DNA from 3 places in the Teredinibacter sp. KSP-S5-2 genome. Region 2 is predicted to be linked to each of the others. Evidence: predicted binding sites of a transcription regulator. Region 2 holds the regulator's gene; each other region holds the start of a gene.
The links. The regulator FliA, encoded in region 2, starts transcription of late flagellar genes. The targets are predictions, from matches to a motif close to TAAAGTTATNNNNNNNNCGGCCGATANCC.
Positions count from the first base shown of each region.

Region 1: the regulator FliA is predicted to act here: its motif matches at 6,216-6,244, upstream of P5V12_RS08500 (DUF5610 domain-containing protein).
Region 3: the regulator FliA is predicted to act here: its motif matches at 5,984-6,012, upstream of P5V12_RS01100 (flagellin).

Region 1 covers NZ_CP120416.1:1,870,937-1,879,166, forward strand. The annotation lists gene P5V12_RS08470 (glycosyltransferase family 39 protein) at 1-494, opposite strand, end outside; gene P5V12_RS08475 (glycosyltransferase family 39 protein) at 502-2,121, opposite strand; gene P5V12_RS08480 (glycosyltransferase family 2 protein) at 2,133-3,167, opposite strand; gene P5V12_RS08485 (lysylphosphatidylglycerol synthase transmembrane domain-containing protein) at 3,207-4,100, opposite strand; gene P5V12_RS08490 (PP2C family protein-serine/threonine phosphatase) at 4,156-4,953, opposite strand; gene P5V12_RS08495 (FHA domain-containing protein) at 5,228-6,139, shown strand; gene P5V12_RS08500 (DUF5610 domain-containing protein) at 6,274-7,617, shown strand; gene P5V12_RS08505 (glutaredoxin family protein) at 7,641-7,910, shown strand; gene P5V12_RS08510 (NAD(P)-dependent oxidoreductase) at 7,990-8,230, opposite strand, start outside.
Region 2 covers NZ_CP120416.1:3,016,156-3,024,385, forward strand. The annotation lists gene P5V12_RS12970 (flagellar motor protein) at 17-757, opposite strand; gene P5V12_RS12975 (chemotaxis response regulator protein-glutamate methylesterase) at 774-1,886, opposite strand; gene P5V12_RS12980 (chemotaxis protein CheA) at 1,932-4,226, opposite strand; gene P5V12_RS12985 (protein phosphatase CheZ) at 4,237-5,022, opposite strand; gene cheY (chemotaxis response regulator CheY) at 5,043-5,429, opposite strand; gene P5V12_RS12995 (RNA polymerase sigma factor FliA) at 5,608-6,363, opposite strand; gene P5V12_RS13000 (MinD/ParA family protein) at 6,377-7,213, opposite strand; gene flhF (flagellar biosynthesis protein FlhF) at 7,284-8,230, opposite strand, start outside.
Region 3 covers NZ_CP120416.1:223,594-231,823, reverse strand. The annotation lists gene P5V12_RS01125 (alpha/beta hydrolase) at 1-812, shown strand, start outside; gene P5V12_RS01120 (FapA family protein) at 967-3,486, shown strand; gene P5V12_RS01115 (hypothetical protein) at 3,520-3,843, opposite strand; gene P5V12_RS01110 (carboxypeptidase-like regulatory domain-containing protein) at 4,197-4,664, shown strand; gene P5V12_RS01105 (lipase family protein) at 4,693-5,880, shown strand; gene P5V12_RS01100 (flagellin) at 6,074-6,886, shown strand; gene P5V12_RS01095 (hypothetical protein) at 6,915-7,523, opposite strand; gene P5V12_RS01090 (hypothetical protein) at 7,548-7,757, opposite strand; gene P5V12_RS01085 (hypothetical protein) at 7,866-8,230, opposite strand, start outside.

The sequences.
Region 1 (8,230 bases), 1.1 Mb from region 2:
ACAATACTGGCTAACAGAAATGCAGTCAGTGTATGGCCAGAGGGAAAGCTGCGGCTCTTATAGGCTTTGCCTATGATATGAATAACTTCCGTTTCCAGTACTGCTGGAGGGCGCGGAGCGTCAAAATAGCTTTTAAGAACACTGCTCAGAATTGCGCCGAGTATCGAAGCGACCAAAATAGACCAGTGCAATTGAACATTCTTGGTTGTGATCGCCAGCATTAGAGCCAACAGAAACACGCCATCACCGAACATGGTGATGTTCTGTAATAGTAATTCGGGAAGGTAGGGAGTGAGCCCGTTAAGGGGAATGAAGGCAAAGTGATAGCCTTGAACAACATACCCTGTGACAGCACACACCAGCATGGCAGCTGCAATACGGTTCAGCTGGTACATACAGTTAATTGGCAGAGTTATGGGGCTGTTTCTATGGTGCTCAACTAAAAGTCTGTAGTCTGCCCAGTAGGCAGAAAACCATTGTTGCAGGCTGTACATAGCTAATTTATTTTTTTGATAGTGGTGGAATGTTGACCAATAAAATCCCGCCTTGTTCAAATAGAACTTGATGGTCCCGAATGTGAGGTTCCTGAAGTAAAGATTGAACCCGATCAGATCTAACCAGCGCAATTTCTCCCGGTTTAGGTGCCCTTAACGGAGTAATTTGTTGACGATATACACTAAAGCTAGGCATATGCATGCGATATGCGACGACCGTTTGCTGGATATTGTTCGTTTCCAAATAACGGATTGCATTGTGGATCGGTGCTTCTTTCAGTTCTGCAGCAGCACTGACGAAGAAGGTGAAAACAAAACTGTTGAGCAGCAACCCCATGGTACAGAGTCTTTGCCACAAAGCGAATCCCGGGGCAATAATAATTGCAACTGCGCCAGAAAATACCGCGATAGCCGCGTAAAAATAGGTTGGTCCAAACGCTTCACTGTGCCGAGCAATAATGTCTCCGTCGAATCCCTGGGTGTGGGTACTGGCATATTTGAGCAGTATAGGAAGTAATGCTAGCAGGCCGAAAAATAATAAAACCCAAAAACAATCCTTACGTTTTTTTGAATGAAGGCTATCTAACTGAGAAAATAGTAAAAATAGTGGCACACAACCGTTGAGGATGTAGTGAGGCAGTTGAGTTTTGGAAAATGAAAATACAATGAATGTGACACAGAACCAAATAGCGAGATATTGGTTTAAAGGGGTTTTTAACAACGTTTTCACATTGTAAAAGAGTCGGACCAATAAGCCGCTATAAGGCAAAATAATAATGGGCAGTAAGAAAAGATAGTAAAAGAGGCTGCCGCCGTGGCTTTCACGGGTGCTGGAAAAGCGTTTCAGGTTGTGTTCGACAATAAACCCCTGAAAAAATCCGTCTCCTTGTTCGAGGTAGACCGCATAAACCCAAGGGGCCACAACAGCGAAAAAAATTGTCCACCCCAGAGGGTGAATGTAGCTGAGGTAGTGTTTTTTATCTGCTTTGCTAATGCCTAGATACAATAATGAAACCGCTAAAGGTAATACCACCGCCACTGGCCCTTTGGTTAATGCGCCTAATGCCAACCAAAGATAAACACTTAATAAATAGCGGAGTTGTTGTTTCTGGAAATACCGCCAGATATCAAAAAACGCCAGAGTGAGAAAGAGGTTGAGCGTGGCATCTGCAATGGCAGAGCGGGCAATAAGTGCCACCCATAGACAATTTAGGAAAAGTAATATAGTGATTTTGCTTTTTTCGTCGCCAAAAAATTCTCGGCTGAAACGAAATATTACCCAGCCCCATACACTGGCTAACAGCGTGGAAGGCAATCGAAAAGCCCACTCATTGTAACCGAAGAGCTTGATACTTGCGGCTTGCAGCCAGTAAAACAAAATAGGTTTGTCGTAGCGGGGTACTCCGTCCAGATAGGTGGCGGAGAAATTATTTGAGGCGAGCATTTCCCGAGTGGCTTCAGTAAATGCGCCTTCGTCCAAGTCAAAGAGTGGAACCCAACCCAGGCCAAGATAAAAGCCAATGGCTAAACAGAAGAAAATAAAAAAGGGTGAGCAAAATAAATTGTCCACCCTTTGATTTGTTGAAGTGCTTTCGTGGTTCTTGGATTGCAGAAAAACGAAATTCACTTTTGTCTCCTTTAGGTATCGTCTGTCTTCGACGATTCTGGGTGAGAATCATCTGGCTGCTCTTCAAATAACTCAGGCGAGTATTCAAAAGACAAAGGTTGACGAACCTTGTAGCTTTTTACGTTGGTGGTTTGGAAGAATATTCGGCTGAGTATTTCTGATAGAACACCGGTTGTTAAAAATTGCAGCGAAGCAATAATCAGTAAACTGGATATAAGTAAAAGCGGACGATTGCCAATATCTTCGCCAAGTATGTATTTGGTAAAGGCTAAATAGGCGAGCAAAATACCGCCGATTGAGCCTACCCATAAACCAATTGAACCGAAGAAATGACCTGGGCGAGCGCGGAACTTCAGGAAGAAAAAGACTGATACCAGATCGATAATAACGCGGAATGTACGTGATATACCGTATTTTGATTCACCGGCTGTTCGTGCCCGATGGTTTACTACTGTCTGACCAATTCGATGGGGAGGGCATACCGTGGCCATCCACACAGGAATAAAACGGTGCATTTCACCGTATAGCCGAATTTGTTTTACCACGTCTGCACGATAAACCTTCAGGCTGCAACCGTAATCATCCAGTTTTACACCACTCACACGCTGGATAATTTTATTGGCAATGCGAGAGGGGAATTTCCTGGACATTAATTTATCTTGTCTGTTTTTTCTCCAGCCTTGAAGTAAATCCAGATCACGAGACAGTAACTCTTTCACTAGGCGGGGAATATCCGCCGGATCGTTTTGTAAATCGCCATCCATAGTGGCAATTAACTCGGTATTGGCGGCGTCGATACCGGCCTGCATCGCGGCCGTCTGGCCAAAATTCCGTTGTAACTCAATATGAATAAATTGCGGACCGAATTCAGCAACACATTCTGTTAGCGTTTTGGCGGTGTCATCTACACTACCGTCATTGACCAGGATAGCTTTCCACTCTCCCTCGTAACCGATCATGGCGTCTCTCAGGGCTTGGAACAACGGGCGGATATTGTCTTCCTCATTGTATACGGGAACAACAATGGTCAAACTCGGTAATTGCATAGTGATAGTGCCTGTTACTAACTTAAAATCCGCTGCGGCTTATGTACCTGTTTTTCGTTGCAAAAACATTGCACCGAAGGCTCCCGCAGCCATGTTTATGAAAAAAATAAAAATATGAAGGTTTACTGCCGCTTTAACCAATGTTTCCATCTCATAGCCGAGTGGAACCAAGGGTAAGGCAAATGCAAACTCAAATGTGCCCGAATTGGCGATACCTGTTATCGGAGAAAGGGCACTGCCATCGGCTATGATAGTGGCCAGCCACGCGTGGTCAATAGGCAGGTCACCCAATATTGAAGCGACATAGGCCAGGGCAAACAGCTTTACTAACCAAATAGCCAGGGTAATAGCGTACAAAGATACCCAGCTTGATGTGTTGGCATATAGCGGTTGAGCAAAGCTTAACTTCGGTAGTCTATCACCGGCTGTTTTCATTAGGGTCATAACGGTGGGGAGTGCAAGTATCAATACTATCGGCCCCCAAACCGCGTGTTTTCCCAACCAAATCGAACCGGCAAAAAAGCTCAAGAGTAACAATAGTACATGAGCGTCAAATAACCGAATTAACAGCAGTGTTGCCAGCGAGTAGCGTAGTTCGACATCCAGTTGATATTTACTGAGGGTGGGTAAAGCCGCTTCACCTAAACGCATTGGTAAAAGGTAAGAGACGGTATTGTGAACAAGGCTAACGGCCATCACGCGTTTAAAGGCCACTTGGCCGCGACGGTTGTATGCGAAATAAATACGCGCAACCCTTAGCAGGTGGCTGGTTAGGACAAGGCATATGGCAAGTAGGGTTGCTATGAGGCCAAGTTTTGACCAGGCGACGAGTGTTGCCTGCCATGTGTATTCAAGTTCCACCCAAACAATTACCGCAGCCAGAACGGCAAGGGCAAATATTGACTTGAATAGGACTTTTCCTGTTTGGCTCATTTAAAGATATCGGGATGACATTAAAGGCGTGGGTTTATACCACATTCATACCCAACTAGACAGGTTTGCGATTGGAGAATGCCTGATACGCTTTGCGACTGGCACGCTGTAAAAGCCTAAGCCAAGGTGAGGGCGGTGCGATCAACTGAACGGTAATGTTATCGTGCCCACCTTTTTCCAGGGCAGCGGTAACGAGTCTTTTGGACATTTCAGGGAGGGATTTACTGCTATCAAGGATTGATTTTATAGTGTCGCTGTCGACCTTGTCCGTCAGCCCATCGCTGCATAACAGCACCAAGTCATTTTTTCGCCAGTCCCGTTGCAGCAAATCAACGTTAACTCTGTCCATGTCGAGTGAACCAAGGCATTGCGTGATAATATTTTTTTCCGGGTGGTCTTCCATCTCGTTTTGCGAAATTGCACCGGACTCATACAAAAACTGAACGTAGGAATGATCGCGGGTTAATTGTTGAAATTCGCTTTCTTCGTCTGGGCCGTGTTTGGTAAACAGGTACGCGCGGCTGTCTCCCACCCAGGCAATTTCGTACCGGGTTTCTTCTGAGTGTAAGGCAACTACTGTGGACCCCATGCCTTGTCCGCCGATCCCCATAGAGGAAGCGTGTAATATGCCTTGGTGAGCAGCTTGAATCGCTTCAACTAGTGATGCCCCTTCGCGGAGTTTGTTGTGAACCGTTTTTGCGGCGATATCACTGGCGACTTCGCCGGCCGCATGCCCACCCATGCCATCAGCGACCAGCCATAAACCTAATTTGGGGGATGCCAGGAAACAATCCTCATTGTTGGTACGCAGTAAACCAACGTTTGTTTCTGATTGATGACCGGAAAACAACATTTTTATATTTTAAAACATCCAAGTATTTGGTTGAAAAATGGTCGCAAAGTTGTTGAAAACAATCTTATATTTGAGACTAAACTACTTTTTGTCTTATGTCTCGAAATAGTACTGAAATATCTCCAGTTTTCTTGGTAGCTTTCACAATTTGATTTAAAGTTAGAATAATCCGCACAGAGAAATGTGGGTGATCGAAAAACAATCACTTTGTCGAAAAAAACGGAAAAAGTGGTATCAGGAGCGTTATTAAGAAGTACTATTCAAGGGCGAAAACATGTATCAATTGAAATTTAAAAATCAGTCAAAAGGGCCACTTTGGTTAGTGGAGCCGCATTATACGCTGGGGGCTGCAAGTGATTGTGAAATTCCCATCCATAAGTCAGGCGTGGCTGCTCAGGCTGCATATATACATGTTTCTCAAGCTACGGTAAAAATTGAAAGTCTGGTTGAAGATGGCAGTGTTAAAAAGAATGGGGCACCAATTATTGGGGAAGAAACATTAGCTTCTGGTGATGTATTTTCAATTGCGGGTGTGGAATTTGAGATTATTGATCCTAAACATCAACGAGCCACTGCCTCCAGTCAGCCCACAGAAGCAAAACAGGATTGGGCTCTTGTTGCGCTAAGCAGCGCGCTATCTAACAAGCGTTACACAATAAAAGACACAAAAATATTGGGCCGTTCAAAAGAGTGCGATATTAGTTTAGGTGTTGCGCATTTATCTCGTAAACATGCCTCGCTTTCTGTGACTGACCAGGGGCTATCCGTGAGTGATCTAGGGTCCTCAAATGGGACTTACGTTAACGGTCAAAAAATCGAGCGAGCTGTTCTGCGTAATGGCGATGAACTTGGTTTTGACACGTTAAAGTTCCGTGTTGAAGGGCCATCGGAAAATCTTGATTCCACCACTGTACGACCTGTGTTTAAAGTGATGAACGAAGCTCCAACCCTTTTAGGGCATGGACGTAAAGCGGGGCAGGGTTCTGCCGAAGGGAAACCCGCTGCAACTGGCGGAGCTCAGTCACCTCGGCCGGCAAAACCAAAGAAAAGCAGCGCGGCTGCGCAATATAAGGTGTCCGCTCAATCACAACCTGTGGTAGCGAAAAACGGAAACTCAATCTGGCCACTGGTGATTCTGGCGGCTGCGGCCGCGGTAGGGCTGGTCTGGTTCTTTGTGTTCAATTAATTGCGTATTTTGGGCAATGGAAGCGTTATATGCTCCATTGCTCCTTACCTAACGTATTCTTAACAGCATTCGCTATTTAAGTTATTTCAACCTTGGCCGACACCCCCTTTGAACAACGCTAAACGGGGTGCGTTATGATTTCTCTAGCCAATGTATTTGCAGGGCAGTATTCTCAGGCTTTGCAACAGAGGCATTCAACCTTTGCGGAGGCTGAAGCCGTAAAAACCGATGATCAGGGAAGAACGACATATGTTCGAGCTTCTGCGTCTTCCACATCTGAATCCACCTATTTCTCTCGCGGTCAACGATCTCCAGCCTTGACATATGGCCCCACGGGGGAAGTAGACCAGACGGCCGCGGTGAAGCCCGCAGCTGAGAAAACCCAAGCTGCTTCGACAATTTTGAGCTTTATCGAGCTACAACTCACTCGAGACGTGCAGGACGGCGCCACCGCGGAAGAACTGCAATCTCGATTAGAAGCGGGATTGCAGGGTTTTATTAAAGGTTACACTGAAGCGGCTGAGCAGCTAGCGGCTGCCGGTTTTCTCAATGGTGATGTCAAAACTGCAATTGAAAAAACCTACAGCGATGTACTGTCAGGCGTTTCTGAGATGGCTGAGAAGTTTGGTTTGCAAGATCCGGTTGAAAAAATCGAATCCGGTAAACCTATGGGGGAAGAACAACCTGCTGAGGTTGTTGCTCAAGCGCCGAAAAACCCCATTGCCGAGACTTTAGATCGCTCCCCGGAGCGATTAAAAGCACTATTGGATGCGTCTGCGATATCCCATACGGTTTCGCAAACACGCAGCTTCAGCTTTGAGTTGAAAACTCAGGATGGAGACACGGTGACTATCAAAGCTTTTTCTCGTTATTCCAGTGAATTTGCTGCGGCAAATTATCGCAGTGATGAAGGCAATGGCTATTACCGACAACAAGTTGCGGTATCGCAAAAGAGCTCATCCGCTGACGACTTTTTCTTTGAAGTGGAAGGGGAGTTGGATGAGGGGGAAATTAAAGCAATTAACGATTTGTTATCCAAAGTGAATGATATTGCCGAAACTTTTTATAACGGTAATTTGGATAAAGCCTTCGAACAAGCGCTGAACATTGGTTATGACACCGATGAAATTGCCAAATTTGCGTTAAATCTCAAGCAACAATACAGCGAACAAGTGGCATCAGCATACGGTGCTGTCGCACAACTTGGTCAAGAAAAAGATCAATTGGAATCTGGAACCTCTCAGGAGGAAAACCGCATTCTGCTCTTACGTGACCTTGTTCAACAATTAGAAGCTGCCAGAGAAACGGCGGAGCAAATGGGTATTGGTCGACAGGCCTTCTCAGATCTCACCAACTACTTTTCTGAATACCATTTCGCCGCACGGGACCATGAAGAGGATGAATCACGCAGTGTTTTCAGCCCTTATGTAGCTCAAGTATTAGATTCTCTAGTAGAATTGGGTTCTCAGTCCGCATAGTCATGGTGATAGCGGGCTAATAAATGAGCCCGGCTATCCCTATGCGAAAAATGATCCTGTACACCACTGACGGATGTCATCTGTGCGACCTGGCTATAGAAGCAGTTGAACAATCCTGTATCGCGATTGATTTGATAGAAGTGGATATCACCTCTGACAAGCAGTTGGTTGAGCTGTACGGCATTCGCATCCCTGTGATTAAAGACCGTCAAACTGGTAAAGAAATTGGTTGGCCTTTTAACGATGTCTCCTTCTCTCAATGGTATGAGAGCTTGGCAAACTCTCGGGGATAAAGAGCTGTCTTAAGAAGTTAACGGCGGATTGGTGTGTCCGCCGAAACGCGCTTTGCTCTCGAAGTAGTATGTGGAAGATCTATCCAGCGAAATCGCAATATAGCTGATACACACCTGTGATATTGTCCCTACCATACCCACCTTGAATTGCCTGACTGTAAAGGTTTTTTGTCGCATCACATATCGGTGCTTTTGAATTGATGGCCGCAACTGATTTTTCAATGAGTTGAAAGTCTTTATCTACTAACTCGATGGGAAAGGCGGGTTCATAGGCGTGATTGAGCATTGCTGTTGCTGCGTTTGCGGTGGCGGGGCTGCAT
Region 2 (8,230 bases):
ATACGAAACTGGTCGACTAGTGTAAATAGCCGGAAAGCTTCATTTCGATTGCTTTCGGGTTTTCACCATCTGCGATAGCAATAATACCTTCGATAATAAGCTCTCGATATTGAGATTGATCTTTAATGCACGCTTTTAGTTTATTTGCCACAGGCAGTAAAAATAAGTTGGCAAACGCAACGCCATAAATAGTGGCAACGAAGGCAACGGCGATACCCGCGCCCAGTTCAGACGGTTCGGCTAAATGTCGCATAACATGAATTAGCCCCATCACTGCACCAATGATGCCTATTGTAGGAGCATAACCGCCCATACTTTCGTAAAACTGAACAGCGTCATGATCACGTTGCTCCATAATAATTAAATCTGTTTCCAATACATGGCGAATCACATCCGGTTCACTGCCATCGACTAACAGCTGTAAGCCTTTCCTTGAAAATTTATCCGGCTCCGACTCGGAAATATTTTCTAACCCCAGCAAACCGTCTCTTCGAGCAGATACCGCCCACTTGACGACTTGATCAATACCGACCTGAAATTGACTTCGCGGGGGATGAAATATCCAACGAAACAACGACAGTGCTCGTTTGAGTGAACTATGGGGAGTTTGCAACATTGCAGCACCGACGGTGCCACCAATAACAATAATCGCAGCGGGTCCGTTTGCCAGCGAATGCAGGGTTCCCCCTTCCAGGAAGTTCCCACCAAGCAATGCGGCAAAACCAACAATGACACCAATAACGCTTAAAACATCCATATAAGAATAAATGCCTCTAGACGTCGGAAATCATTTTTTCCGCGATTGAAGACAACGGAATCACAGCATCCGTTAATCGCGCATTTGCAACAGCAGCCGGCATGCCATAAACAACACTGGACGCCTGATCCTGCCCCCAAATATAGGAACCACTCTGTTTTAACAAGCGGGCACCTTCGCATCCGTCGGCTCCCATTCCGGTCAGAACAATACCCAGCACGCTGTTACGGAAAACATTGGCTGCGGAAGCATAAGCAATGTCCACGGATGGTTTGTAATTAACACGTTCATCGCCGGGAACAATTTTTATTGAACTGCCGTTTCGGTCAAACATTAACTGCTTTCCACCGGGAGCGACATACACTTTACCACACTCGATGCGCATGGAATTTTCGGCTTCCACAACTGATAACTGTGATTGCCGATCCAACCGCTCGGAAAATGCCTTGGTAAAGTTCTCCGGCATATGCTGCACAATAACGATAGGTACAGGGAAATTTGCCGGTAGCTTGGTAATAATATCCGTAATAGCGACTGGCCCTCCTGTCGAAGCGCCAATGACAACTATCTTCAGTTTTCCTTTAAACCGAGCCGACGACTTGCTCGGTGCAACAGGTGCAGCATCTGCCCCACCCCGAGATAATGGAGCGGCAGAAGGTGTGGACCTTAACGATGGACGTGTATCAACAGCAGGCTTTGGCCTCACACTCGTCGCGGCAGGCTGAAATGAGCTTCCTTTAAGAAAGGTTAACAATTTTTCGTGGAGCCGTTTTTTTAATCCTTCGGAGCTTTTTGATACCTCCGCAAAATTTTTCGGCATAAAATCCACAGCACCAGCATCCAATGCTTCCAGGGTAATACGCGCGCCCTCATAGGTCATTGAGGACAACATCAATATCGGAATTTTCCGTTTAGCCATAATGGCACGAACAGCAGATACACCATCCATAAATGGCATTTCGTAGTCCATGGTAATAATATCGGGACGTAACTCTTCCTCAAGCTCAATAGCCTCCTGTCCATTTGATGCAATACCGACGACTTGTAAATCCTGATGTTCACTGATGATTTCTTTCAAGCGCATTTGAAAGAAACTAGAATCATCTACGACAAGAACTTTGTAGGGCACGACCCCTCCGATTTATTATCATTCATGCGCAGAGACTTAATGTATTTAAGCCGCTCCGGCGTAACGTTTTAACATACTGGGGACATCCAATATCAACGCGATGGTACCGTCTCCGGTAATAGTTGCACCCGCCATACCTGGAGTACCATGCAACATTTTTCCCAAAGGCTTAATTACCACTTCTTCCTGGCCAATTAATTGGTCAACCACAAAACCAACACGCTGAGTACCCACAGTGACAATCACTACATGTCCTTCTTTCGGATCAGAATGTGAATAGCCGTTGCGAATCAACCAGCGTTTAAGATGGAAAATTGGAATTGCCTTTTCTCGAATAGTGATGCATTCCTGACCATCCACGATATTGGTACGGGTAAGGTCCATATGGAAAATTTCATTGACACTGACCAGAGGCAAAGCAAAGGCTTGCTCACCAACCATAATCATCAGAGTTGGCATAATGGCCAAAGTCAACGGCACTTTAATCACAATTTTTGTGCCTTCACCCAATTTGGATTCGATATCGATCGAACCGTTAAGCTGAGTGATTTTTGTTTTAACCACATCCATGCCAACACCACGGCCAGACACGTCAGAAATTTCTTTTTTGGTGGAGAAGCCTGGTGCAAAAATTAAATTAAATGCCTCACTATCCGAAAGACGTTGTGCTGCATCCGTATCCAATATGCCTTTTTCCACGGCAATACTGCGCAAACGGTCCGCATCCATACCACCACCGTCATCACTGATAGAAAGCAAGATATGATCTCCTTCCTGCTCTGCAGCAAGAATCACCTTTCCAACTCTGGGCTTACCTTTTGCCTCTCTATCAGAAGGCAACTCAATACCATGATCTACCGAATTTCTTACCAAGTGAACCAGCGGGTCAGCCAAAGCTTCCACCAAGTTTTTATCAAGATCCGTTTCTTCACCAAGTAATTCCAAGTTAATTTCTTTCTTCAGATTTCTCGCCAAGTCACGAACAACTCGTGGGAAACGACCGAACACTTTTTTAATTGGCTGCATTCGGGTTTTCATTACAGACGATTGCAAATCTGCTGTGACCACATCCAAATTAGCAACCGCTTTCTGCATTTGTTCGTCTGAGGATTCATTCCCTAACCGTACCAGACGGTTACGTACTAACACCAACTCCCCAACCATATTCATGATGTCGTCCAGACGTTGAGTATCAACCCGAACGGTGGTTTCACCACTGACAGGAGACGCTCCACCACCCCCACCACCGGCATTGTTTTCCCGTGGTTTTGGTGCTGCTGGTTTCGCCTGACTGGGTGCAGCAGGTTTTGCCTGAGCTGGCGAGGGTGACGCAGAAGTTTTTTGCGGTTCCACCGAAATTTCTTGAACAGGTTCCGGTTTTCCTGCAATCGTCGGCCCTTTGCCTTTTCCATGCAACTGATCGAGTAGATCTTCAAACTCATCGTCAGAAATTAAATCTGCACTTTTACCTGGAGAAGAAGGCGGTGGAGGTGACGAGGGTTTTGCTGATGTAACGCTTGAACTGCTTTCAGCTTTTGCTCCCGGTGCTCCCGGACCTTTTCCCACACCATGAAGCTGATCCAATAAGTCTTCAAACTCGTCTTCAGAAATCTCCTCTGAAGCTTTACCTACTGAAGGAGAAGGACTCGAAGCCGCCGCTTTCAGCATACCCGGACCTTTACCCTGGCCGTGTAACTTATCCAGAAGCTGCTCAAACTCTTCTTCAGTTATTTCATCCGTGTCCTGCCCGGTTAAAATATCCGCGGCACTGTCTTCTGCAGTTTCCATTGGTGCAGCAGTCTCATCGGTAATTGCATCGAGGAAACCTTCAAACTCATCATCGGTAATATCAATTTGATTGGATGGCGTGTCTACTGCGTTAGCGCCATCAACAGAAACTTCTTCGATATATTCCGTAACAGCGGAATCATCTGCGGTTTCTGATAAATCCTGGCATGAAACCAAACGTTCAAGTGCCGCAATTAACTCCGGCGCTGCGGGTGAAGGTTCTTCCCGACTGGAAACTTGTGCAAACTGAGAATTAACGGTATCCAACGCCTGTAGGACTACGTCCATTAATTCGGCGGTGACTTCCCGCTCACCATTGCGAAGAATATCGAATAAATTTTCCGTAACGTGGCAACAATCGACCATTGCATTGAGTTGCAAAAAACCGGCACCACCTTTTACAGTGTGAAAGCCTCTAAAAATTGCATTGAGAAGATCTCTGTCATCGGGCCTCTGTTCAAGATCGACCAGTTGCTCAGACAATTGTTCAATGATTTCTCCGGCTTCTACAAGGAAATCCTGAAGAATATCTTCGTCATCCCCGAACGCCATTCAATACTCCTCAAAACCCTAAACTAGATAATAAATCGTCAACGTCATCCTGACTTTTCACCACATCCTCTCGTTTTTCTGCATGAATTTGTGGGCCCTCTGCAGTAACGTTATCGGCGGTATCCAGAGCTTCTTGATCATCGCCCGTCAAGCCGGTAACTTTTTCGACCTGATCCGCAATACGCATCAAACTCACCAACTCTTTTTCTACGTCAGTAATCAGTCCGATGACTTTTTTCAACACTTGCCCGGTAAGATCCTGAAACCCTTGCTCGAGAATGATCTCCTGAAGGTTTTGGTTCAACAAACTGGTTCCACCACTTAGCTGCTCCAGAAAGTCATCGACACGGGTATAAAGTTCTTTAAATTCATCCTTGCTCATTTCCCGCCGTCTCAACTTGCTCCAATCTTCCTTTAATTTTTCCGCTTCCAGGCCTAAATTCATGGCGATGGGCGCACAGGCTTCCACTTTATCCATGGTTTGGTCTGCGGCTTTTTGAGTCAGCGAAATAACGTAGTGCAAACGATCAGAAGCATCCCGGATATCCGAATTTTTTTCCGGTGGCTCTTCAAGAACGGCATCGACGTGGAAATTGACAATAGCACTGTGTAATGCTCGGGTAAGTTGACCTACCGAATTAAAAATATGGCTATCTCTTGCTTCGATTAAATCATGAATTAGCTGGGAGGCTTTTTCAAAATTATCGTTTTGCAGCGTATCAACCAGTTGCTTAGCGCATAGCTGAAGCTCAAGTTGAAATTGTTGATTCTCATGAAGAGGAACTTGACTGTCCATCGAATAACCTTAATGGATAATTACCCGTCTACGCGCTCAAATATCTTGTCTATTTTTTCCTTGAGCACCTGAGCAGTGAATGGTTTAACCACGTATCCATTAACGCCAGCCTGGGCGGCTTCAATAATCTGATCTCGTTTCGCTTCTGCGGTCACCATCAAAATCGGAAGCGAAGCCAATTTCGCATCCGCTCGACATTCTTTTAATAAATCAATTCCGGTCATGCCCGGCATATTCCAGTCAGTAACCAGAAAATCAAAGTCGCCGTTTTTTAGCATCGGTAACGCCGTTGAGCCGTCATCGGCCTCTTGGGTGTTGGTAAACCCCAGGTCTCGCAACAGATTTTTTATTATGCGCCTCATCGTCGAGAAATCGTCGACAATCAAGATTTTCATGTTTTTATCCAATGCAACCTCCGCATCCCAATACAGGATTAGAACATCTAAGTAACAGGTATAATTCTCTGTCCCTTCATATCTAGTCTAGTCGGTTGATCTCAGTCAGCCAGTTTTTATGACTTCTTGAGAAGCCGCCAAAACCACTTGCTATAAAGCATGCTGAACTTTTAACCAATGCGACACTTATTTATACAGCCGGCGACTCCCAGTCAGACAATCGGGACTTAAGCCTTAAGGCCGCCTGGCTGTGAATTTGACTCACTCTCGACTCGGACACCCCAAGTACCTGGCCAATCTCTTTTAAATTCAATTCTTGCTCGTAATACAATGACAAGACGAGCTGCTCTCTTTCTGGAAGGTGTCTAATCGCTTCCGCTAGTGCTTTTTGCAGCGCAGCCTTGTGCACAACTTCGGACGGGCCTCGGATTGAAACACCGCTCACGGAAGGTGCAATTTTGGATTCGTCTTCTTCGAAAGTATCTTCGTAACTGAATAGTCGGGTAGAAGCACTGTCCTTCACAATTTCATGATATTCGTCCAGTTCAATTCCCAGCTCTTCCGCAATTTCATAATCTTTGGCGTCACGTCCCAATCGCGATTCGACGGTATTGATTGCCTCGGCAACACGTCGGGCATTGCGATGAACAGAACGCGGTGCCCAATCCCCTCGGCGCATTTCGTCAACAATCGCGCCCCGAATACGAATGCCGGCGTAGGTTTCAAAACTCGCACCTTTACTGCCATCATATTTTTGTGCGGCTTCTAACAACCCAATCATGCCCGCCTGAATCAAGTCTTCAACCTGCACACAAGACGGGACCCTCGCCATCATATGGTGGGCAATGCGCTTCACCAAAAATGCGTAATCCTCAACCTTGACGTTGTTACTTGCGTCCGCTGCCTGTTCGTATGCCATTAAGTTCTCTGCCACGGATACCGACATGCTCGTGCTACTTTCATATCCCGCTCACGTTTGCTGTTTGCGCTTGCAGGAGTTGCTCTATAAAAAATTCCAGGTGTCCTCGTGCTCCGGTTTGTACCGGCCACTGATCAATTTTTTGTGCAATGACTCGAATTGCGGATGCCGCTTTCGCTCTTGGCGCGTATTCCAAAAGGGCTTTGCGTTTTTGTACCGCCTTTCTCACGTTCTCATCAAAAGGAACTGCACCAATATAGTGGAGTGATGCATCCAGAAACCGGTCACACACGGTATTGAGTTTATTAAACAGGTTCATACCTTCCTGGGAGGTACGTGTCATGTTCGCCACCACTCGAAAGCGATACAGGCCGTGCTCTTTATTGAGCAGTTTTATCAATGCATAAGCGTCCGTTATTGACGATGGCTCGTCGCACACGACAACAACGACTTCCTGCGATGCCCGAACAAAGCTCACCACGGTATCGGAAATACCTGCAGCGGTATCCACCACCAATACGTCCATTTGCTCGCTTAATTCGCCAAAAGCATGAATAAGCCCCGCGTGTTCCTGAGGTGACAGTGCGGCCATCTGCTGCACACCTGAGGAAGCAGGAACCACTCGAATGCCACCCGGCCCCTGCACCAGAATTTCGCGCAGAGATTTGGTTCCTTCCAAAACATGAGCCAAAGTATATTGTGCATTCAAGCCAAGCAGGACATCCACATTAGCAAGCCCCAAGTCCGCATCCAACAGGACAACCCGCCTCTGCATTTCTGCCAAAGCAATGCTCAGGTTGACCGAGATATTGGTTTTACCAACGCCACCTTTACCTCCGGTGACCGCGATGACTTTGATAGGTCGACTGTTCGTCATTCAATAGGGTCTCAACTGCGTATTTCTGTTTTTTGCCCAATAATCTAGACAGACTCTTCCAAGTATAGGTCTAAAATGCCGCAACATTAGCGGTATCTGCCGAGTTGTTTTTCAACAGGGCAACGGATCTGGCTACCAGCGAGTGACCACTGGCTTTAGCAATATCCTTGGGTATTTCCTGGCCATCAGTGGTGTACGCCAAGGGCAGCCCCTGTTGCAAAATCACGCTAATGGCCTCTCCCAAACTGGCGGTTTCGTCCAGTTTGGTGAGCACGCAGGCATCCACAGGGCGACCCGAAGACGAGTATGCGTGAGCCGATGCTTTCATGGTTTGCCACTGGCTGTTACAGGACATCACCAGAATTTTTTTGATACTTGAACAGGTATCCAGCATGGCCAACTGCTCTTTTAACAGTGGGTCGCCATGTCTGAACCCGGCTGTATCGATCAAAATAAGGGGAAATTGACGCAGCCCGGCCAAGACGGTTAACAGGCTGTTCTCAGCGTCTACCGCTCTAACCGGCACGTTGAGAATACGCCCCAATGAACGAAGTTGATCACAAGCTCCAACACGGTAAGTATCTGTCGTCACTAAGGCCACCTTACCCGGCCCATGCTCCAACACATACTTGGCCGCCAGTTTGGCAATACTGGTGGTTTTACCAACCCCAGTTTGACCAACAAAGGCAAAGATACCCCCACGGCTCACCATATCGTCTTTGACCACAGGGATCTTTTTGGAAAGCAGCGTCATGCAACTGCGCCAGGAGTCACTCACCCTTTTATGGCTTCCAGCATTCACCACCAAATCCTCAATCACATCTTCCGCCAGACCTAGCCGGGAAAGGTGCTGATCAATTACCGGAAACTGTGCAGGAAGTTTCACCTGTTGGGCTACCCCAAGGCCACTGCCTTTACGCTCTCCCATCTGCCACAGCTGCTGCTCAAGGAGCATTCGCATATCCGCAATTTCGCTACGCAGTTCCGCCATTTTTCTTTCGTCGGTTTGATGCTGTG
Region 3 (8,230 bases), 2.2 Mb from region 2:
TTCAATGGCTCACGCTGTATTCAACCTCTGGCAACAAACTGGCAGCGCAGTACTGGCAACAACCCGAAGGCTTGGCAAAAGGGTTAGTTGTTCACTTTCACGGCAATGCCGGTAATTTGTCGGACACACGGGAGAAGGTTGACTGGCTGGTAGACGAAGGCTGGGAACTTCTGCTGTTTGACTATTCAGGTTACGGCCTGTCAGAAGGAAGACCGTCACCGTTGGCATTACGCGAAGACGGTATTACTGCGCTGCGCAAAGCAACCGAACTGGTCAAAGTACAAAGACGCTCTCACCCGGAGTATCAGTATGTCGCTATAGGCACTTCGATGGGCGGAGCAGTACTGACCGATACGCTGGCCCACACCCAAGGCAAAACGCTTACGCCTCAACTGCTGGTGATTGATTCCTCCTTCGCCAGCTATCTGGAGATCTCTCGCCACGTGGTCACGCAAACCCGCTTGGGCCGGGCTTTTCAATGGTTAATCTCCAGTTTTATCAGCGATAAAACAGCCCCTATCCACGCTATTGCACACCTGGACCAGGTACCAAAACTCTATGTTCACTGCCAGGAGGATCAACTTATTCCCGAACACATGTCTCGCGCCCTCTATCAGAGGGCAGGTGGAGCGAAAAATTACTGGTCGCTACCAGACTGCGGGCACGCACGGAGCTTCACTCGGGACTTTCCACATTACCAACAAGCCCTGAAACAGGTTATACAGGCCCCTTCGATAGTCGGCACAGAACTGGCCTCATCCCCACTGTTGCTAAATGGCCCGCTTGCCTTAAACCAGCTCTCTTCCCAGTGAGCCGATCCTCTGGTCGCGATGAATGCCCCCCAGCCCGGACTATATAACCTGCAGTTACACTTGTACGCTATTCTTTGAACCAGCGTCTATACTGATAGTACTTGCATGATTGGAGCCATGCGTTGACCACAAAGAGAGCATTCCCACCTCAAATATGGCCAAATATACTCAAGTCACTTTCAGGATCGATGAAGAATCGGGCATATTAAACGCCATACTTTCGAGTTCCGATACGGATCAGGGTATCGACCTTAACTGGTTGCTCAACCAGGTTAAAATCAACGATTATCAGGAATATCGCGTCCAGACCTCAGATCTGCAAGACGTGCTCAAACGTGTTCAAAGCCATGAACACGGCACCATTCCAATTGGCACCAAACCTGAGTTTACCAATGTAAAACTGGAATACGACAGCAACCGAAGAACGCTGGATGCATTGCTGATTCCCTCAAGCAGTAAAATCATTCTGGATAGCCAGATTCTGCACAAGATGATTCGTGACTCCGGTTACTCGGAATTCATTCTTGCCGAAGATGCCATCGAGAACTTATTAAAAAAATTCCTGAACAATGAGAAAGGGCGTTTTCTCATTGGTCGAAAACCCAGCTTCCTGCAACTGTCTTTTCAAGTGGACGATGAAACTGGCGGCTTACATGCGCAGTTTACGGAAACCGAGGAGAAAATCAGCTACACCCGGGAAGCGATTGCAGAATTACTCAAGCAACCGGAATATGAAAACTTTGTTGTTGATGGCGACAACATAAAGAAAATACTCGATCAGATTGACAACGGTATCCCCGCCGAATTTCCGGTAGCGAACAAGCCCACCTTTACTCAGGTAGAAATTGATTACGACCCAAACACGCGAAAAGTCGAAGCCAGACTGACACCATCCGAAATAAAGCATGAAATCAATGTCAGCACATTACAGGATGAGTTGAGAGAAAAAGGCTTCGACAGCTTTGGAATAAAACTGTCAGCACTATCGGACATTGCCACCAAAGCCATTCAGCATAAACACGGTACATACATACTGGGTGAACGACCGGTTTATACCGAAATCACCTTAGACTTCGACCCGGATACCGGCTTACTCAACGCAAACCTCAACCCAACCGATGACGAAGTCCATCACAGCCTGGTATCGCTACAGGAGCTGATAAGAGAAAACCAGTTCGACGACTTTCACTTTGAAGACCGCATTCTTGAAAAACTGGTTACCTACGCGGCCAAAAAAGAATATGGCACCATCGCCATCGCCAAGAAAAAAGATGCCGAAGTCATCATTGAACTCGTTAATGAAGAAATGGAAGCCCTGCTCACCACAACGCGCGCCTATGGTGGCGAGCCGCTGGATAAAACCACACTGGAAGCAAAAATACTGGCCGCCGGAATTAAGCTGGAATATTGCGACCAGAAAATATTGGAACAAGCTCTGCAAAACGAAGAAGTGTCAAAACTGACTTTTGCCAAGGGCGTTGAACCGCAGGATGGAGAGGACGCACAATTTGAAGCCCTGGTAGAAGAAACCATTCAACGACAGCATAAGGAAGATAAAACCGGCCGGGTTAACATGAAGGAAGTGCTGGATTTCACCTTCGTCACGGAAGGTACACCACTTATGCGGCGCATACCGGCTTCCAAAGGCGTCAACGGATACAACGTTCGCGGTGAAGTGGTTACAGCCATTGATGGCGACGATACCCCTTTTGATTCGGATCTAGACGGCGTAGCCGTTAGCCCCGATGACGAAAACCTGTTAATTGCAGAAACCAAAGGCCACCCCCTGATAAAAGCTGAGGGCGTTGCCGTAGACAAAACACTGGTTGTGGAAAACGTCGGCATGGCCACCGGCAATATTGTTTTTGATGGCTCCGTATTGGTACGAGGCGAAGTCATGGCCGGCATGAAGATCAGCGTCACCGGGGATATTATCGTGAATGGTGTCGTCACCAATTCTGTTCTGAAAGCGGGCAATGATATTTCCGTTGGTGCAGGTGTTCTCGGAGCAGATCACCCGGACGGAGATGACACGGTTTTTTCCTGCAAGTTAATTGCAGGAGGTAATATCACGGCAAATTATGTCAACCTCACCGATATACGTGCAGGCAGAAATATTAATGTAAAAGAGTACCTCAGCCATTGTCACATTGAAGCGCACGATCAGGTTCTCGCTGGGCAAGGTGGTGGCAAGGGAAGAATTTTTGGTGGTGAATGCTTTGCCAAAAATCAGGTAATCGTCAACACACTGGGTTCTGAAGGTGGAGTGCGAACCAAAATTATTGTCGGCACCAAGAAAAACTACAATAAAGATTTGGAAAAAGTCCGTATAGCACAAGCAGCAAAACTGCATGAAATTGAACGGATAAAAAAGCTGGAGAAAAACCTGGCCGCTCAGATTAAACAAGACCCGAACAACATTGAGTTAATTAGAAAATTTAAAATTGCGGATCAGGCCGTTAAAAAACTCAATGACAGCCTAACTCATATTTCTGAAGTCATTTCAAAAATTCAGAAAATGAAAAAAACCACTCAGGCGGCATCCATTGTTATTATGAAAAACACCTATCCGATTGTTGACATTATGGTTAACGGTGCCGAGTTTATTATTCGACAAAACAGTAAAGGCGGCACCTTTACCAAAGAAGGCGACGATATTCGCTGGTCAAACTAAGACTGCTCACACGAACGAAACAGACCTTAATTGCTATTCCGCAATTTTTTTCCAATCAGAAATTTTCTCATTAAATACTTTTGAAGAAAGGTATAAGAAATCGCTGGTGGTAGACAGATTATCGAACGCCATATTGTAGGCCTCCTGCAATTCTTCATCCAACACCCCGATATACCAGGCTTCGTATTCGTTTTCGCCCAACTGAATATTGGATCGCCAGTCTTCTTCCAGATAGCGGTACAACCAGTGCTGAGAACAGGACGGACACATTTTCATAACAAAATCGTCGCTATTCGACTGATAGATTTCCCTCACGGTGATAAGACGATCCACTTCACAACAGAGGTTTAACTTCATAATTCGGCCCCAGCCCAGGCAATTGCATACAGAAAACAGTCTCTTATTCAGAAACCCACTCAACGGTACAAATAATAAATACATTAACCTGGAGACAGCTTGATGGAAGATAAAAAGCACGAAGAAACAGGCAATGAAGCTATCGCTTCTTCTTGTGATTAAGTTGGCATTCTCCTGCTTGAGTTTTATGACGCAGCTATGCAATCCTAGTCTTAAACGGTCGTTTGGAATCGCATGACACCTATTTCCTCCCTAATGGATACGGACTGGCGACAAAGCCAACAAAAATGATAAAAAAGAAGCTCTTACACTGTTTACTTGCCACGACACTACTACTTTCCGGGGGAACAGCCGTGTCAGAAAACCAAAGCGGAATACTGTGCCTATTCTCAGCAATATCCGGCCAGATCACACTCAACGGCAAACCGGTGGAGCAAGCTAAAGTTACCCGCCTGAGTCGTAAAGCCTACGCACAGAAAGAGCTGACCGACGAAACTCAAACAGACGATAACGGCTATTTCACCCTGCCCGCCCTGTTCGACAAAAGCCACGTTGGTAAGGTGTTACCCATGGAGTTTTCTGTGCCCCAAGTAATGTACGTTCACTATCAGGGAACAGAATACAAAATATGGAGCGGGGTAAAACGCAACCCGGCAGAAAACGCCGAATCCCGCGGCAAACCTTTGGTCGTTCAATGTGAGTTAACAGATGAAACCAGACTCATTGAAGTCAACGGCGGCCCTATTTTTTCGATGTGCACCTGGGACGTAGAGCCCGACAGCCCTTTCATTATTCCTCCACCGGACGATGACGAGACCTGACACATTTTTCTTACCTAAGGAGTGAGATATGCCCCGCCTAGCTCCCGCATTAGCGGCAAACCTGGCAAGTAGTATTTACGCGCTCGTTGATTTTCACACCCTCGATGAAGCCGTTACCGCCTTAAAAACCAAGTACGGCAGTATTTTAGATATCAACCCGCAAAATATGGTGTCCGGCAGAACCGGCGGGCCTAGCGTCCTAAAATCCCGCTCCGGCTTTGGCTTTGTCTGCCTTGGAAAGGATACTTACAAAGGCCATGCCTTCCTCATATTCCGCGGGACCAAATTTCTTGCCGACTGGCTGACCAATTTCAATATGGGGGTTTCCAGCTCGGCCTTTGGCCAACCCATGCACGACGGTTTTAACCAAGCCTTCCATTCCATGCTGCCTCAGCTGAGCCCATTTATCAGCCAGTTGAAAATCCAGGGAGTACATTCCATTCACTGCATCGGACACAGCCTTGGCGGCGCTCTGGCGACCCGTTGCGCAGAGCAAATAAAGTCGTCCACCGCCACAGCGCCCTACCTGTATACATTTGGCGCCCCCCGAGTTGGCTTAAGGCCATTTGCCGATACGCTCACCTCGAACTTGAGCGCCGAGAAAATGTTCCGTGTTTACCACAGAACAGACATTGTGCCATGTATCCCCTTCTGGCCCTTTATTCACGCGCCGACAACACTCGGTGAACACTATGATTACTACCAACCAAGCCCCGGAGAATTCCCCGGTGCCCAGTGGCATAGTATGCAAGGCTATATCAATACCGTGGGCAATCAGGGCTGGGCCGCGCTGCGCAATCGCAAGGCAAAACTCAACGACCCTGCCAGTATTGAAGGCTGGATTAATCGCACCAGCCCCATATCCTTTAACCTGACCAATCTCGAATGGTTGGATAAAGCCATCAATTACGTGCTGAACAAATGCTTTAACTTTGTTGGAAGTTTTATTACGTCGATTGGTTCTGGCACGTTTACCTTAATGGATCGTTTGGCTTACATTTTGAGCCAGGGTATTAACCTTGCAAAAAACCTGTCCAGCCTGGTGTTGGCTTTGATCCGAAAAATCATGTCTTTACTCGGTATGAAACCGGTTCTCGATAAAGTGGATGCGACCTATGCGTTTATTCGGGGAATATTCCAGCGCTTATCACATAGGCTCAGCATGCAATGCCAACAAGTGCTGGACAGTGTGTTAATCAACGGTCATACCGTATAGCGGATTGTTCTTGATGTTATTCGGCAATCACATTCAAATATTTTACGGATGTGGTTGCCCACCAAAGACCCAAACTTTCTTACTTCTTCTATTGTTATACCGATAAAGTCATTCAGTTTCCTTCCACCATACGCTAGGCTAAGGTGATTGATCAGCAGACAACAGTGTTATGCGTGTCGCGCTGGAGGTCACCATGAAAATCCCTGGCTCTTCGCTTTCCAATCACATTCAATCCGCAACACAAACGGTATACAACGCAGCAAAACAAATCGCTTCGGGGAAACGGATTAATTCCGCCGGTGACGATCCGGCAGGCCAGGCAATAAGCCAACGTATGGGTGCGAACATTCGTGGTTTTACCCAATCCATTCGCAATGCCAATGACGGTATATCCTTCCTGCAAGCGCAAGATGCGGGCATAAGCGGCCTGTCCGAAAGCATTCAGCGCATCCGCGAGCTTGCGATACAGTCAGGCAACGGGACACTCAGTGACAACGACCGACAACTCATTAACAAGGAAGCCAGCCAATTACTGGATGAAGTCAATCGCACCCTGGAAAACAGCAGCTTTAACAATCAACCGCTTTATGCGCAACAAACACCACTGCAACTGCAAATCGGCGCTAAGGAAAATCAAACCCTGACACTAGAAGCAAATAACCTGCAACAGTCTTTCGCGGATATTGGCTTTGCAAATATAGACCTGAGTAATAGTGAGTCTGCCAACGCGTCACTGGCGATACTGGATCAGGCGCAAGGCCAACTTAATCAGCAAAGTGCAACACTAGGTGCGGGTTTAAATAGGCTGTCGAGCAGTATGAACTCTCTCTATGAAAGCATTGTGCAAACCGAAGATGCACAATCCAGAATTGAAGATGCAGATATCGCGAAAGCCGCATCGGAGCTCACTGCAGGGCAAATTCGAACGGAAGTTGGCATTGCATTGCAAGCTCAGGCAAACCAACGACCATCGCTGGTATTGCAATTACTGCAAGGAAATGGGTAAGCAGTTTCAAAGGCATTAAAAACTTTCGTTAGAGTTGAACGATTGCGCGTTCAAGGTTTAGCTTCGCTGCCTGCTCATATTTTTCCCTAAAGTAGGTTAGATAATAAATCGAATCCCTCGATAAAAAAGACTTAAGTATTTCCTTGCGCTTTTTCCGGAAAATAATTGACGGGACCTGCTGGTACTCCTTCCGAACGTTCTGTTCAAATTGATCGTAAATATCCGCTGGCGCACCCAAAATACTCAGGTCAATATCGACCAAAAGTTGTTCATCCCGCGTAACAACATCACAATGATGCCGCGTAGCCATAATTAAGTTGTAGACCCGATCAATGCCACTTTTATTAAAACCATTATCAGACAAGAACTGATGCGCCCATTTAGCGCTATCCAGTTCATTGGTCGATGAGAAAGGTCGATATACCGCGTCGTGAAACCAGATAGCTAACTCAACCTCAGCCGGATGCTCCGCCAATTCAGCAACAGTATCCATATGTCGCAGCATGGACTCTATGTGGCGCGGGGTGTGGTAATGTCGGTGATTTTCAGCGTATGCCGACGAAAGTAAATCAAAGCATTCGTCAGACGGCGGTAGAGCCAGCACCGCCATCAACTCCTGCCACCGTTCCCGGTTCACACCGTTTTTCCGACCGATAAAAAGCTACTCCTGAATACCTGCAAGCGCGAGAGCCTGCATTCTGATTTTATACGCGTGCTCCATACCGGCCTTAAACTTTTCCTCGGCCTTTTCTATTTCAGCATTATCCCCATTCGCCATAAGAATGCTGTTAGAAAAACCATCATACATGCTTTTAATCTGAGCTTTATATGCGGAGTTGATAGCGTCAAAAACAAACTTTTTATTACCCACGATTTACCCTTTCTACAAAAACCTGGAAACACTTAGACAATAGCTATGATTACGGATCCAGGTCAGCCTACCCCGCAATACAGCTTCTACCAACACGTATTCTAATAGTTAATCGGAATTATTTTCGATATATTTGTTGACCATTTCCTCGGTAAGGATGGTCTTTTCACGTCTATTTGATTTAGAAACCCAATCCACGCCACTACATTGACTTATTACATTGTCGATCCCAAACCGGCCTTTCCTGAGAATCGCCACGATGTATTCTCTATTTGGATAAAATCCGACTTTACAGCTGTCTAGCAGCTCAATGAGCTTCGGTTTACGCTCAGCCCCCCAAAAACGGCGGACAACCTGATATCCCACTTCCAGACCGGGGTAGGATCGCTCTCCATCAGAGTATTCCCCCAGTTGAAGCGATTCAACTTTGATCAAAATAACATCGGTGCTTTCTGCTATTTTTGCTTCATCGA